DNA from 3 places in the Gordonia sp. X0973 genome. Region 1 is predicted to be linked to each of the others. Evidence: predicted binding sites of a transcription regulator. Region 1 holds the regulator's gene; each other region holds the start of a gene.
What was found. The regulator LexA, encoded in region 1, represses DNA repair genes until DNA is damaged. The targets are predictions, from matches to a motif close to CGAACANNTGTTCG.

Region 1 (4,186 bases):
CCGGGATGCGACCGCGGCCGTCGACCGGGTCGTGGAGCGGTGGAATCTGCGCCTGGCGCAGCTGCCGGAGGCCCGCCGGGAGCCGTTCAACGAGTATGCGCACTGGATGATCGAGGAGTTGCGGGTCGGGCTCTACGCCCAGCGACTCGGTACCGCGGGCACCGTGTCGGAGAAACGGGTGATCAAGGCGTTCGACGCCTTCGTCTGAGCCGCCTCGCCGGCGGTGGATCGGTCAGCCGCGGTCGGACTGCAGGGAGTCGATCTCCCGTTGGAAGTCTTCGAGCGACTCGAACGAGCGGTATACCGAGGCGAACCGCAGATAGGCGACCTCGTCGAGATCGCGCAGCGGCCCGAGGATGGCCAGCCCGACCTCGTTGCTCGGCACCTCGGCCGAACCCGAGGATCGCACCGCGTCCTCGACCTGCTGCGCCAACTGGGCCAGCGCATCCTCGTCGACCTGCCTGCCCTGACATGCCCGCCGGACGCCCCGCATCACCTTCTCGCGGCTGAACGGCTCGGTCACGCCGTTGCGCTTGACCACGGCCAACACCGCATTCTCCACCGTGGTGAACCGGCGTCCGCATTCCGGACACGACCGACGACGGCGGATCGCCTGACCCTCGTCGGCGAGACGGGAATCGACGACCTTGGTGTCCTCATGCTTGCAGAACGGACAATGCATGAGCCCAACAATACCGACGGCCCGGGCAGTGCTCCGACTACCCGACGCACTGCGGCAGCCGATGCTGCCGCGCGACTGGGCGCCGCCCACGCTTATCGGTAGACCGGGGCCACGAGCGCCTGGCCGGCCGTCAACTGCGACGACGGCAACCCGTTCAACGCGCGCAGCTGATTGATCACCGCCTGGCGCGGCATATCCGGGGCGACGCGCGCGGCGACCGAGTTCAATGTCTCGCCTCCGCGCACGTGGACCACCGACGTGGCAACCGGATCGGGAGCAGTGCTCGCCTCGTAGTTGCCGCCGACGATGGCGAAGAGCCAGACCAGCCCGGCGAGCGCAGCGCCGACGAGGATCGCCGCGGCGCTCCCCCGGCGACGGGCGATCACCCGCTGCTGCCGGCTCTGGACCGGGGCCACCGGCGCAGCGCACCGGGTGCCGCGGTCCGGCCGGGGATGGTGGGAACGGCCGTCGACCGGGCGGCGCCGGGTCTGGGCGGGACGGAGCGGGCGCGGAGCCGGGCGGACTGCCGGGCGGTGCATCACTGGTGCGCTCATGTCGGTTCTCCTCGTTCGTGTGTTCGATGAACTCTTGTTCGAAGTTTTACCACGAGGGTCTGACAAAGTCTCGCGACACGTCGAACAAATGTTTGAAGGTCGCGGCTTTCTTCGCTAGCGTTGTGGCAACGAGCAGAGGAGAAACATCATGGCCAAGAAGAAGTCGGCGGAGTCCGGCCTCACCGACAGCCCCGCCGCGATCGAGGCGACCCTGACCCAGCGTCAGCGCGACGTGTTGGAGGTGATCCGCAAGTCCGTCCGCGAGCGCGGATACCCGCCGAGCATCCGCGAGATCGGTGACGCGGTCGGCCTCGTGTCGACCTCGTCGGTGGCCTACCAGCTGAAGACCCTGGAGAACAAAGGCCTGCTCAAGCGCGATCCGCACCGCCCCCGCGCGGTCAACGTCGCGGCGGACAAGAAGGGGCCGCCGCCCGGTGGCGCCGCGGCCGAGGGAATGCCCACGCCGACCTATGTCCCCGTCCTCGGCCAGATCGCCGCGGGTGGCCCGATCCTCGCCGAGGAGGCCATCGAAGACGTCTTCCCCCTCCCGCGAGAACTCGTCGGCGACGGCAACCACTTCCTGCTCCGCGTGGTCGGCGAATCCATGATCGACGCGGCGATCTGCGACGGCGACTGGGTGGTAGTGCGACAGCAGAACGTCGCCGACAACGGCGACATCGTCGCCGCCATGATCGACGGGGAGGCCACCGTCAAGACCTTCAAGCGCGACGGCGCGCACGTGTGGCTGATGCCGCACAACCCGCTGTTCGACCCGATTCCCGGTGACCGCGCGGTCATCCTGGGCAAGGTCGTGACCGTGATGCGCCGGATCTGATCCGGCCCCTGCTCTGATCCGATGCGGCGCCGTCAGGCGTCGACGCGGGTGAACTCGACGAGTTCACCCGCGAGCGCGGCGGGAACCCGCACGCGCATCTTGGTGCCCGTCGCATGGTGCTCGGTCGAGTGGATCTCGCCGTCGGCATGGATCCGCGAGACGAGATCGCCGCGCGAGAAGGGGAGGTCGACGAACATCTCGACGTCCCCGCGCCCGATCTCGGCGCGGATGGCGTCGAACAGCTCCGGGAGCCCGGCGCCGGTACGCGCCGAGACGAACAATGCGCCCGGCAGCGCCGCGGCCAATTCGGCGTGTTTGAGGTCGTCCATCGCGTCCAGCTTGTTCACGACGAGCAACTCGGGCGGCAGCGTGCCGTCCCGCGCCTCGTCCGATACCTCGCGCAGCACGGTCCGCACAGCGTTGACCTGGTCCAACGGGAAGGCTTCCGAGCCGTCGACCACGTGCACGAGCAGATCGGCGTCGGCCACCTCCTCCAGTGTCGACCGGAACGCCTCCACCAGTTGCGTCGGCAGGTGCCGGACGAAACCGACGGTGTCGGTGAACACCACCTCGCGGCCGTCGTCCAGCCGTGCGCGGCGCGTCGTCGGGTCCAGGGTGGCGAACAAGGCATCCTGCACCAGCACGCCCGAACCCGTCATCGCGTTGACGAGACTCGACTTGCCCGCGTTGGTGTAGCCGACGACGGTGATCGTCGGCACCCCGCTGCGGTGCCGGTCCAGACGCTTCACCGTCCGGGCGGTCTTCATCGCGCGGATCTCCCGGCGCAGCTTGGCCATCCGCTCCCGGATCCGACGGCGATCGGTCTCGATCTTGGTCTCACCCGGACCGCGCAGGCCCACGCCGCCGTTGCTGCCCGCCCGACCACCGGCCTGCCGTGACATCGACTCGCCCCAGCCGCGCAGCCGGGGCAGCATGTACTCCATCTGCGCGAGGCTGACCTGCGCCTTGCCCTCCCGACTGGTCGCGTGCTGGGCGAAGATGTCGAGGATCAGCGCGGTGCGGTCGATGACCTTCACCTTGACGACCTTCTCCAGCGCGTTGAGCTGGGCGGGCGTCAACTCGCCGTCGGCGATGACGGTGTCCGCGCCGGTCGCGACGACGATCTCGCGCAGCTCACCCGCCTTGCCCGACCCGATGTAGGTGGCCGCGTCCGGGCTGGACCGGCGCTGGATCAGCGCATCCAGCACCTGCGACCCGGCGGTCTCGGCCAACGCGGCGAGTTCGGCCATGTTGGCGTTGGCCTGGGCGATGGTGCCCGACGTCCAGACGCCGACGAGCACGACCCGTTCCAGGCGCAGCTGCCGGTACTCGACCTCGGTGACGTCGGTGAGTTCGGTGGACAAGCCGGCGACGCGCTGCAGCGACGCCCGATCGTCGAGTTGGAGTTGACCCGTCGTCGGCGCATCGTCCGTGCGAAGCGCGCCGGGCGGAGTAGAAACCGCGGGGTCCGGGGACAGTTCTGATTCAGTCATACCCGTCCATCATGACACCGCGCGGACGTCGTGCGCGAGCCGATTACCTGCACCCTCAGTCGAGGGCGCCCGTGAACAGCTCGCCGCGCGCGACGAGGCGCGACGGACCGCGCAGGGTGCTGGTCGTCCCGCCGTCGTCGATGCCCACGTCGACCCGGCCGCCGGGAACGGTGATCCGCAGCTTCCCGGAGTCCCGCCCCAGGGAGGCGAGTAGTGCGCTGCCCGCCGCGACCAGGCCCGTTCCGCAGCTGCGCGTCTCCCCCACGCCGCGTTCGACGACCCGCATCGATGCGACGAGGGTGTCGCCGTCGGCCACCGGTTCGGTACACAGCTCGACGTTGACCCCCTCGGGGAACACACCGGTGTCGAATCCGACCGGACCGGACAGGTCGAGGGCACTCAACTCGCCGTGCGACAAACCCGGAACGACGCAGGCCAGATGGGGATTGCCCACGTCGACGGCGATCCCGGTGAAGGTCCTACCACCGATCGTCGCCGAGGAGGTCACCCCCCGGAGCACCCGGCCCATCCCGACGCTGACCTCAGCGCTCGTCGGCGAAACCGAGTGGATGCGGACCGGACGCGCACCGGCCCGCGATCCGACGACGAACTCGTCGGCATC
Region 2 (4,186 bases), 340 kb from region 1:
CCGGAGTCCATGCCGCCCGCACCCCCGACAAGCCCGCGATCGTCAAGCCATCCTCCGGCGAGCAGGTGACCTACCGCGAACTCGACGAGAATTCGACCCGCATCGCACACTATCTGCGCGATGACTTGGGCCTTCGACGCGGCGACGTCGTCGCGATGGTCACCGACAACGACCTGCGCGCATTCGACGTGTATTGGGCGGCGATCCGCAGCGGCCTGTACGTCACCGCGGTCAACCACCATCTGACGGCGGCCGAGACCAATTTCATCCTCGCCGATTGCGGTGCGAAGGCGCTCTTCGCGTCGGCGGCGGTCGCCGCCGCCGTCGCCGACTCCGGTGAGATCGAGGCCCTCGCCGCTCCGGGCCGACGGGTGGCCTGGGGTGGTCCCGTCCCCGGCTTCGCCGACTACGAGGAGATCCGTTCCGCGGCCTCCGCGCAACCGCTCGATGATCAGCCCCGCGGCACCGACATGCTCTATTCGTCGGGCACCACCGGGCGTCCCAAGGGGATCAAGCCGCCGCTGCCGGTGGGGCAGGTCGACGAGGTGCCCGATATGGTGTCGGCCGTCTTCGGGCCGGCCTACGGATTCGACGCCGACACCGTCTACCTCTCCCCCGCGCCCGTCTACCACGCGGCGCCGCTGCGCTACTGCGGCATGGTCAACTCGTTGGGCGGCACCACGATCCTGATGGACCGATTCGAGCCGCAGGAGGCGCTGCGCCTCATCGACGAATACCGCGTCACGCACAGCCAATGGGTGCCGACGATGTTCGTCCGCATGCTCAAGCTGCCCGCCGAGGTCCGCGACCGCTACGACGTGTCGAGCATGAAGGCCGCCATCCACGCGGCGGCTCCCTGTCCGGCCGAGGTCAAGCGGCAGATGATCGAGTGGTGGGGGCCGGTACTCAACGAGTATTACGCGGCGACCGAGGCCGCGGGGGTCACGATGATCGGCTCGGCCGATGCGCTCACCCATCCCGGCTCGGTCGGCAAGGCGGTACTCGGGATCGTCCACATCTGCGACGACGAGGGCCGCGATCTGCCCGCCGGCCAGGTCGGGACCATCTACTTCGAGCGCGACGAGGTCCCGTTCGTCTATCACAACGACCCGGACAAGACGCGCAAGAGCCAACATCCCCAGCATGAGACCTGGGCGACCACCGGCGACCTCGGCTACCTCGACGACGACGGCTTTCTCTACCTGACCGACCGGTCGGCGTTCATGATCATCTCCGGCGGGGTGAACATCTATCCGCAGGAGGCGGAGAACGTGCTCATCAACCACCCGGCGGTGTACGACGTCGCGGTGATCGGTGTCCCCGACGCCGAGATGGGCGAGCAGGTCAAGGCCTGCGTCCAGCTGGCCGACGGCTACGAGCCGTCGGCGGCGCTCGCCGACGAACTCATCGCGTTCACCAAGGAATCCGTGGCCTCCTACAAGGCCCCCAGGTCGGTCGACTTCTTCGACGACCTCCCGCGCACGCCCACCGGCAAGATGGTCAAGGGCGAGCTGCGCAAGCGCTACACCGAATCGGCCTAGGCCGACGATCAGGAACCCGATGGGGGCTCGACAAGCGCGTACGAACCCCCGCCCGGCGCCGGAGATCGCCGAGGTCCAATAGACTCTGATCTGCACTTTTGGCCTTGTATTCGAATGTGTGTTCCCATATAGTCGAGGTATGGAGACCGAGACGGCGGCAGCGGATGACGGGGCATCCGTCGGCGATATCCCGTCGGGTGGGGACAGCGGCGGGCTCGATTCCGCGTCAGACAACTGCTACGACCTCATCTGGGATCACCCCGCACCGTGGGACGAACCCGATGCTTGGGATGACGAGGCGTTCTGGTGTCAGCGCGCCCAGGCGGTCGGGGCGGCCGCGTCGCTGGCGCTGGGCGATCCGGAGTGGACCGTCGATGTTCTCACACACACCGGCAAGGCCAACGCGATGCTGGCCTGGATCGAGTATCGCGAGATCGGGGCCATGCATTCGGGGTTGGTCGCCACCGGTAGACCGGAGGCCTCGGCGCGCGGGGTCCGGATGCTCGACATCGAAACCCAAGCCGCTGCCCGGATCGCCATGAGCCGCGGCATCAGTCAAAGTCAGGGCGATAGGTGGCTGGCCGAGGCGATCGCGATGCGCGACCGCATCCCGTCCATCGGGCGCTGCCTGCGCGACGGCATCATCAGCCCCCGCCAATTCCGGTTAGCGGTGTCCCGAACCGAATTGATCGACGGCCAGGACTGGTCGAAGACGATCGACCTCGATGTCGCCGCCCGACTGCACTCCCGCACCGGCACCTGGTCCAACAAGCGGTTGACCGACCTCATCGACCGCATCATCTTCCGGCACGACCCCGACGCAGTCCGTCGTCGCCACGAGAAGGCCAAGGCCTCCCGGTCGGTGTGGGTCCTGCCCGATGCCGACGGCATGGCCACCCTCGGTGCGACGATGACCGCTCAAGACGCCAACATCGCGCTGCGCAACGTGTTCCTGCTCGCCGGAAAAGTCTGCAAGAAGGATCCGCGCAGCGAATCGGCCCGACGCTGCGATGCGCTGTTCTCACTGCTCAGCGGATTGCGCTTCGAATGCGACTGCGGCACCCACGACTGCGCATCCGACATCCCCGAGCCCGGCGCGCTGGCGCAATGGATCGCCGACCACCAAAACCAGGAAGTGGCCAAGGGCCGGGTGCTCGTCCAAGTGATCGCCAGCCAGACCACCGTCGACGGTCGCGACGACGAACCCGCCTTCATCGACGGACACGGCGTCATCTCCGCCGCACACCTGCGCGACCTGCTCACTCGTGACGACATCCGCCTCCGCCCCCTCAACCCGGCCGATAGCAACGACCTCGATGAAACGTCCCTACCGACGCACCTGCCGTCGGATCCATACCGCCCATCGACGGCGCTGGCTACCTTCGTGCGCACCCGCGACGGATACTGCACGATACCCGGCTGCGACAAGCCCGCATGGCAGTGCGATATCGACCACGTCGCCGAATACGACCACGACGACCCCACCGCCGGCGGTCAAACCACCCCCGACGGACTGGCCACCAAATGCCGCATGCACCACAACCTCAAAACATTCGGCAGCGGCTGGGTCGACGACCAATACCGCGACAGCACCGGCCGCCTACTCTCCGAGGTCGTCTCCCCCGAAGGAATTCGATTCCCAGGACCCGCAGAAACCAATTCCGCGCTATTCCCCAGCCTCGACACCATCACATGGCACGCCCCGAAGCCCGCCGCTCCGACGTCGCCGGCACCCGATGACCCCAAACCCCGAGACCGCACCAAAGCCAAGCACGCCCGCCGACGAGCCGAACGCGAGGCCAATCGCCAACAACGCCTCGCCGAGGAGAAAATCGCCGCCGACCGTGAAACCCGACGCCGACGCGAACACCCCCGCGAAACCGACGGCGACCCGCCCTACTGAGAATTCACCTAGGCGAGTTCGATCAATTCCTGGTACTCGTCGGACCAGTGGTCCTCGGTGCCGTCGGGCAGCAAGATCACCCGTTGCGGGTCCAAGGCGGCCGCCGCGCCGGGATCGTGGGTGACCAGGACGACGGCGCCGGTATAGCTGCGCAGGGCGTCGAGCACCTGTTCGCGCGACACCGGGTCGAGGTTGTTGGTCGGCTCGTCGAGCAGCAGCACGTTGGCCGCCGACGAGACGAGGCCGGCCAGCGACAACCGCGTCTTCTCACCGCCGGACAGCGTGCCGGCGGGTTGTTCGAGCTGCGCGCCGCTGAACATGAACGCTCCCAGGAGCCCCCGAAGGTCCTGCTCCCCGGCGTCGGGCGCCGCATGCCGGATGTTCTCCCACACGGTGGCATCGTCGTCGAGCGTGTCGTGCTCCTGCGCGAAGTAGCCGATCTTCAGGCCGTAACCGGGCTCGAGCGAGCCCGCGTCGGATTTCTCCGCCCCGGCCAGCAGTTTGAGCAGTGTGGTCTTGCCCGCACCGTTGAGTCCGAGGACCACCACGCGGCTGCCCTTGTCGATCGCCAGGTCGACGCCGCTGAAGATCTCCAACGAGCCGTACATCTTGGTCAGCCCGGAGGCCATCAGCGGTGTCTTGCCGCAGGTGGCGGGTTCCGGGAACCGGATCGTCGCGGTCCGGTCGGCCACCCGCTCGTCGTCGAGTTCGCCCAGCATGCGTTCGGCCCGCTTGAGCATGT
Region 3 (4,186 bases), 1.1 Mb from region 1:
GTGGTCTGGTCGGGGTCGAATACGGTTGCGCGTAGGTAAGCGCGCGGGTCGTGGACATGGTTGACCCGGAATGGTTCGTCGGAGCCGGTGCGTCGCCAGCCGGTTCGTCCTTCGTCGGGTCCGTCGGTGAGCACCGTGGTTTCCCATTGGCCGGGCTTGGCTCCGACGGCCCGGTTGTGCGGGCCGCATGCCCCGGTCATGTCGGCGACATCGGTCGATCCGCCGCGGGCGTAGTCCAGTGTGGCGTGGTGGGCTTGGGTGCGGGAGAAGGGTTCGGTGCAACCGGGCATGGTGCAGCCCGGTTCGGAGGCGAACAACGCCAATCGTTGGGTCTTGGTCGCCAATCGTCGACCGCGTCCGAAGTCGATCACGCTACGGGTGTGGTGTTTGAACACCGCCAGCCAGGGCGTCGAATCAGCTGCGAGTGTGATCAGGTTGTTGACCGGGATCATCGCGCCGGTCGCCGTGACCGCCACTCCGGCACGACGCGCGAGGTCGTTCTCGTCGACGGTGATCACCAGCTCGGCCGGAATCCGATCCGGCTTGCCCAGCGCTTGGTGTCCCAGGATCCAGTCCAGGCCGGCGTCGAGGGCGTCGTGGTTGCGTTGGGCCGCCGACCGGTTGTCACGGCGGCGGGCCTCGATCAGCACCTGCCTGCCGGCATCGTCGGCTGCACCACCACCGGCCGACGATCCGTCTGGTGCTGGTCGGTGTGGTGCCGGTCCGCGGAGGCGCAGTTCGGGATCGTCGTCGGGGTTGTTCATGCCGGGGGCGGCCCAGTTGTCGAGCAACACCTCCAACTTGGCCCGCACCTCGGGGGTCACGTAGCCGGAAATCTTGCTCATCAGATCGGTGCCTTGCCGGCCCAGGGTCAACCCACGGCGACGTTGCCGGTCGGTGTCGTCGGTCAGCGAGCCGTCGGGGTCCAGATGGGCCAGGATGTGCTGTCCGGGTTTGCGCAGATCCTCCGGGGTGGTGGCTTTGGCGGTCTCGGTCAATACCGTCACCGCGACATCCACATCGGCGGCCGAGGCCGCATGCGGGATCTTCGCGAGGATCGCCTCGACTTCGCGGACATGGCTGGCCGACACCTCACCCGCGGCGACTGCGTCGGCCAACGGTTCGCGTTTGGGTGGCAGCCGCTCGCCGGTCATCGAGTTCAACCGACCGATCGCTGCGGCGACGGCTTCGCGACGCGCGGCCTCCGTCGTCCCCAGGCGCAGGTGGACGCTGTAGAAGTCGCGGACCTTCTTGTAACCCAGCGGCTCCCACAGGGCGCGATCACTGATCTCGACGAATACGCCGGCATTCACCGCATCGGCCCGCCGCCACACCCGCTCCAACGCTTCGACCGTCGACACCACCTCGGCATCTGACGCCAGTGCCAACGGGGCCGAGGCGAGTTTCACCACGACCGCGTCCAGCAGCTCGGCCAGCTCGCGAGGCGAGTCCGGCAACACGACCGCTGCTGTCCCGGTCATCGCTGCCCCCTCGCATCGCTGGTTCGAATGTATGTTCTATACTACCAATGAGGTGTGAGACGCGCAACACCCCGTTCGATGGCCGTGGTCCACGATCCGACTTCGACTCACGAGGTCTCGATACGGCTCCTCGGCTAGCGCCTCGGATCCACTCGACCACCCAACTGGCTCGCGCCTCGGATCCACTCGACCACCGTGTCGGTCCTCGGATCCACTCGACCACCCATCTGGCTCGCGCCTCGGATCCACTCGACCACCCATCTGGCTCGCGCCTCGGATCCACTCGACCACCCATCTGGCTCGCGCCTCGGATCCACTCGACCACCGTGTCGGTACCCGGATCCGCACGACCACCGTCGGCCGTACTACCGCCGCATAGGACAGCGCCCCGGCAACCTTGTGGTTGCCGGGGCGCTGGTCAGCGTGAGGTGCTGCTACATCAGCCCAACGAGAAGGGGCGTCCGTAGAAGCTCATCTGCTGCGAGGCCATCTCGGTCTCGACGAGGATCGTCGCGAACGAACGGGCCTGCGCATAGCCGCCGCAACCGGCCAGGCTCAGCTGCTGGTTGGTGTAGCCGAAGTTCGCGCGGTTGGTGTCCTTGGTCGACGTCTTCGTGTCGTGCTTCTCGGCAGCGAAGTCGTCGGCGTGCTCCCAGTCGGTCAGGTAGTAGGCCCGAGCCTGGCCGGGGCCGAGCTCGACCTGGCCACCAGTGCCGGGGATTCCGTTGAGTAGCGCGTCATCACCGAGGTTTCCGGTTGCGCCGCCCAGATTGACCTGGCAAGCGACGATGTAGCCGGGATTGATCTCGATGTTGTCCACCTTCTGCGAGGTGCGCACCGAGAACTTGCCCGAGATCCAGGCGTTGCGGTGCAGTGGCGTTCCACCCATCGACGGGTTGATGGTGGCACGCTCGCGCAGACGGGTGAAGGTCACCACGGTGCCATCACCCATTCGAGCGGTCTGCGTCTCCTTGGGAAGCACAATCCGGGTGTCGGCCTGCGCGACCGGGGTCAGCAGAGTCATGCCCACGGCCACGGAAGCACCGACGGCCGCCGCTGCCACCGCAGCACGTTTCACATTCTTGATCATGTTCATTCCTTCTGGTCTATGTGAGTCGGGGCCGCGGTCAGCCGATGGAGAAGGGCTTACCCCAGAGGGAAACCTTGTCGTGGTCGATACCGGTGCGCTCCACCGTCACCATGGAGCGGGCCTGCGCATAGCCGCCGCAGCCCTGGATCTCCATCTGCGAGCGCTGCCAGTAGAAGTAGTAAGTCCCCGGCTTCTGCAGCTGCTTCTTCTCGATCTGCGCGTAGACGATCTTGCCTGGGGCTAGCGGCAACGAAAACGACCCACCCAGCGACGTGATCTCCTGACCGGGATCCGTACCGAATCCGCTCAGACCAGCCCCCATCGTGCCGATATCCACCTGGCATCCGACGACGTAGCCGATCGAGAGCGTCGCGGCGGCATCGGTCGTCGACGTACCGTTCGAGCCCGGCAGCTCATCCTCGCCGCGCGGGCCGTTGTTCGGGCCGGCTTCGCGGGTCTCGATCCCCGGGGCCGCTACGCGCACCTTGCCAGAGACCCAGGCCGAGCGGCCGGCACCGTTGGCCGCCAGCGACGGCCCGACGACAACCTTCTCGCCGGTGCGGAAGATGGTGAATCCTTCACCATGAGCCCGACCGTTCGGCAGGTTGAAACGGGCGTCGGCGGTCGCCGACGGGGCCACCAGGGCGGTCGCCGCAATCACCGCGACACCGGCTGCCGCGGTTCCGACCGCGACGCGTCGGGCAGGGGTCAGATACTTACTCAATTCACTCTCCTTTGGTGAACATGAAAAATTCCCGTGCGGAGCCTGTGAAGACGACGGGGTTCCGGCCAATTGAAACACGAGGATTCTAGTAAGGCAAACCTATGTTCACCTGCGCATATCATCCATCGAATTCAGTTTCCGCAACCCCTGACCGCACTGACACGAACCGTACAAATCAGTCGCTGTGCCCGAAACGTACTCAGCGCTTGTTACAGGCTCGTTAGGTCGACTTTTCCGACAGAGACTACTTTTCCGATTGGGAATAGATGTCGGATTTCACGGCGATAGCAGTTCGGGCCGCCACCTTCCGGTGACGGCCCGAGCCGGTCGAACTCCCCTGCGAGCAGATCAGCCCAGTGAGAACGGACGCCCGTAGAAGACGAGGTACTCGGTGGCGTGCTTGGTCTCGACGAGCACGTTGGCGATCGACCGCGCCTGGGCGAAGCCGGCGCAGCCGTTGAGCGTCAGCTGGGTGTTGTAGTACCCGAACTTCACGTCGTCCTTCTTCTTCCAGGTCACCTTCGGCTCGTGCTTCTCATTGCCGAAGTCGTCGGCCTTCTCGGTATCGACGATGTAGTAATTCGTCGCCTGGCCGGGACCGAGGGTGAACGTCGAACCGACGGTCGGCTTGATCTCCGTCGGCGCCGGTGTGGTGTCCAGGGTGCCGAAGCCGCTCTGGCCCTTCACACCGCCGAAGTTGACCTGGCAACCGACCACGTACCCGGCGCGCAGCTGGATTTTCGACGCCGGCTTGGAGATGTGGATGCGGTACTGGCCGGAGACCGCGGCGTTGCGGTGCACCGGGGTTCCGCCGACCGAAGCGTTCACGATGGCCCGCTCCTGGCTGCGCGACATGGACACCAGGGTGCCGTCGCCCATCTTCTTGGTATC

Region 2: HUN08_RS08350 (HNH endonuclease signature motif containing protein) is a predicted target of LexA. The motif match lies at 1,653-1,666, and genes of this name have one in related genera.
Region 3: HUN08_RS04635 (HNH endonuclease signature motif containing protein) is a predicted target of LexA. The motif match lies at 1,506-1,519, and genes of this name have one in related genera.

The regions. Positions count from the first base shown of each region.
Region 1 is NZ_CP054691.1:2,035,889-2,040,074, forward strand. It holds gene hrpA (ATP-dependent RNA helicase HrpA) at 1-208, shown strand, start outside; gene nrdR (transcriptional regulator NrdR) at 233-682, opposite strand; gene HUN08_RS18365 (LysM peptidoglycan-binding domain-containing protein) at 775-1,236, opposite strand; gene lexA (transcriptional repressor LexA) at 1,385-2,071, shown strand; gene hflX (GTPase HflX) at 2,104-3,564, opposite strand; gene dapF (diaminopimelate epimerase) at 3,620-4,186, opposite strand, start outside.
Region 2 is NZ_CP054691.1:1,699,428-1,703,613, reverse strand. It holds gene HUN08_RS08355 (acyl-CoA synthetase) at 1-1,541, shown strand, start outside; gene HUN08_RS08350 (HNH endonuclease signature motif containing protein) at 1,681-3,444, shown strand; gene HUN08_RS08345 (ABC-F family ATP-binding cassette domain-containing protein) at 3,453-4,186, opposite strand, start outside.
Region 3 is NZ_CP054691.1:938,236-942,421, reverse strand. It holds gene HUN08_RS04635 (HNH endonuclease signature motif containing protein) at 1-1,481, opposite strand, end outside; gene HUN08_RS04630 (MspA family porin) at 1,921-2,559, opposite strand; gene HUN08_RS04625 (MspA family porin) at 2,609-3,295, opposite strand; gene HUN08_RS04620 (MspA family porin) at 3,644-4,186, opposite strand, start outside.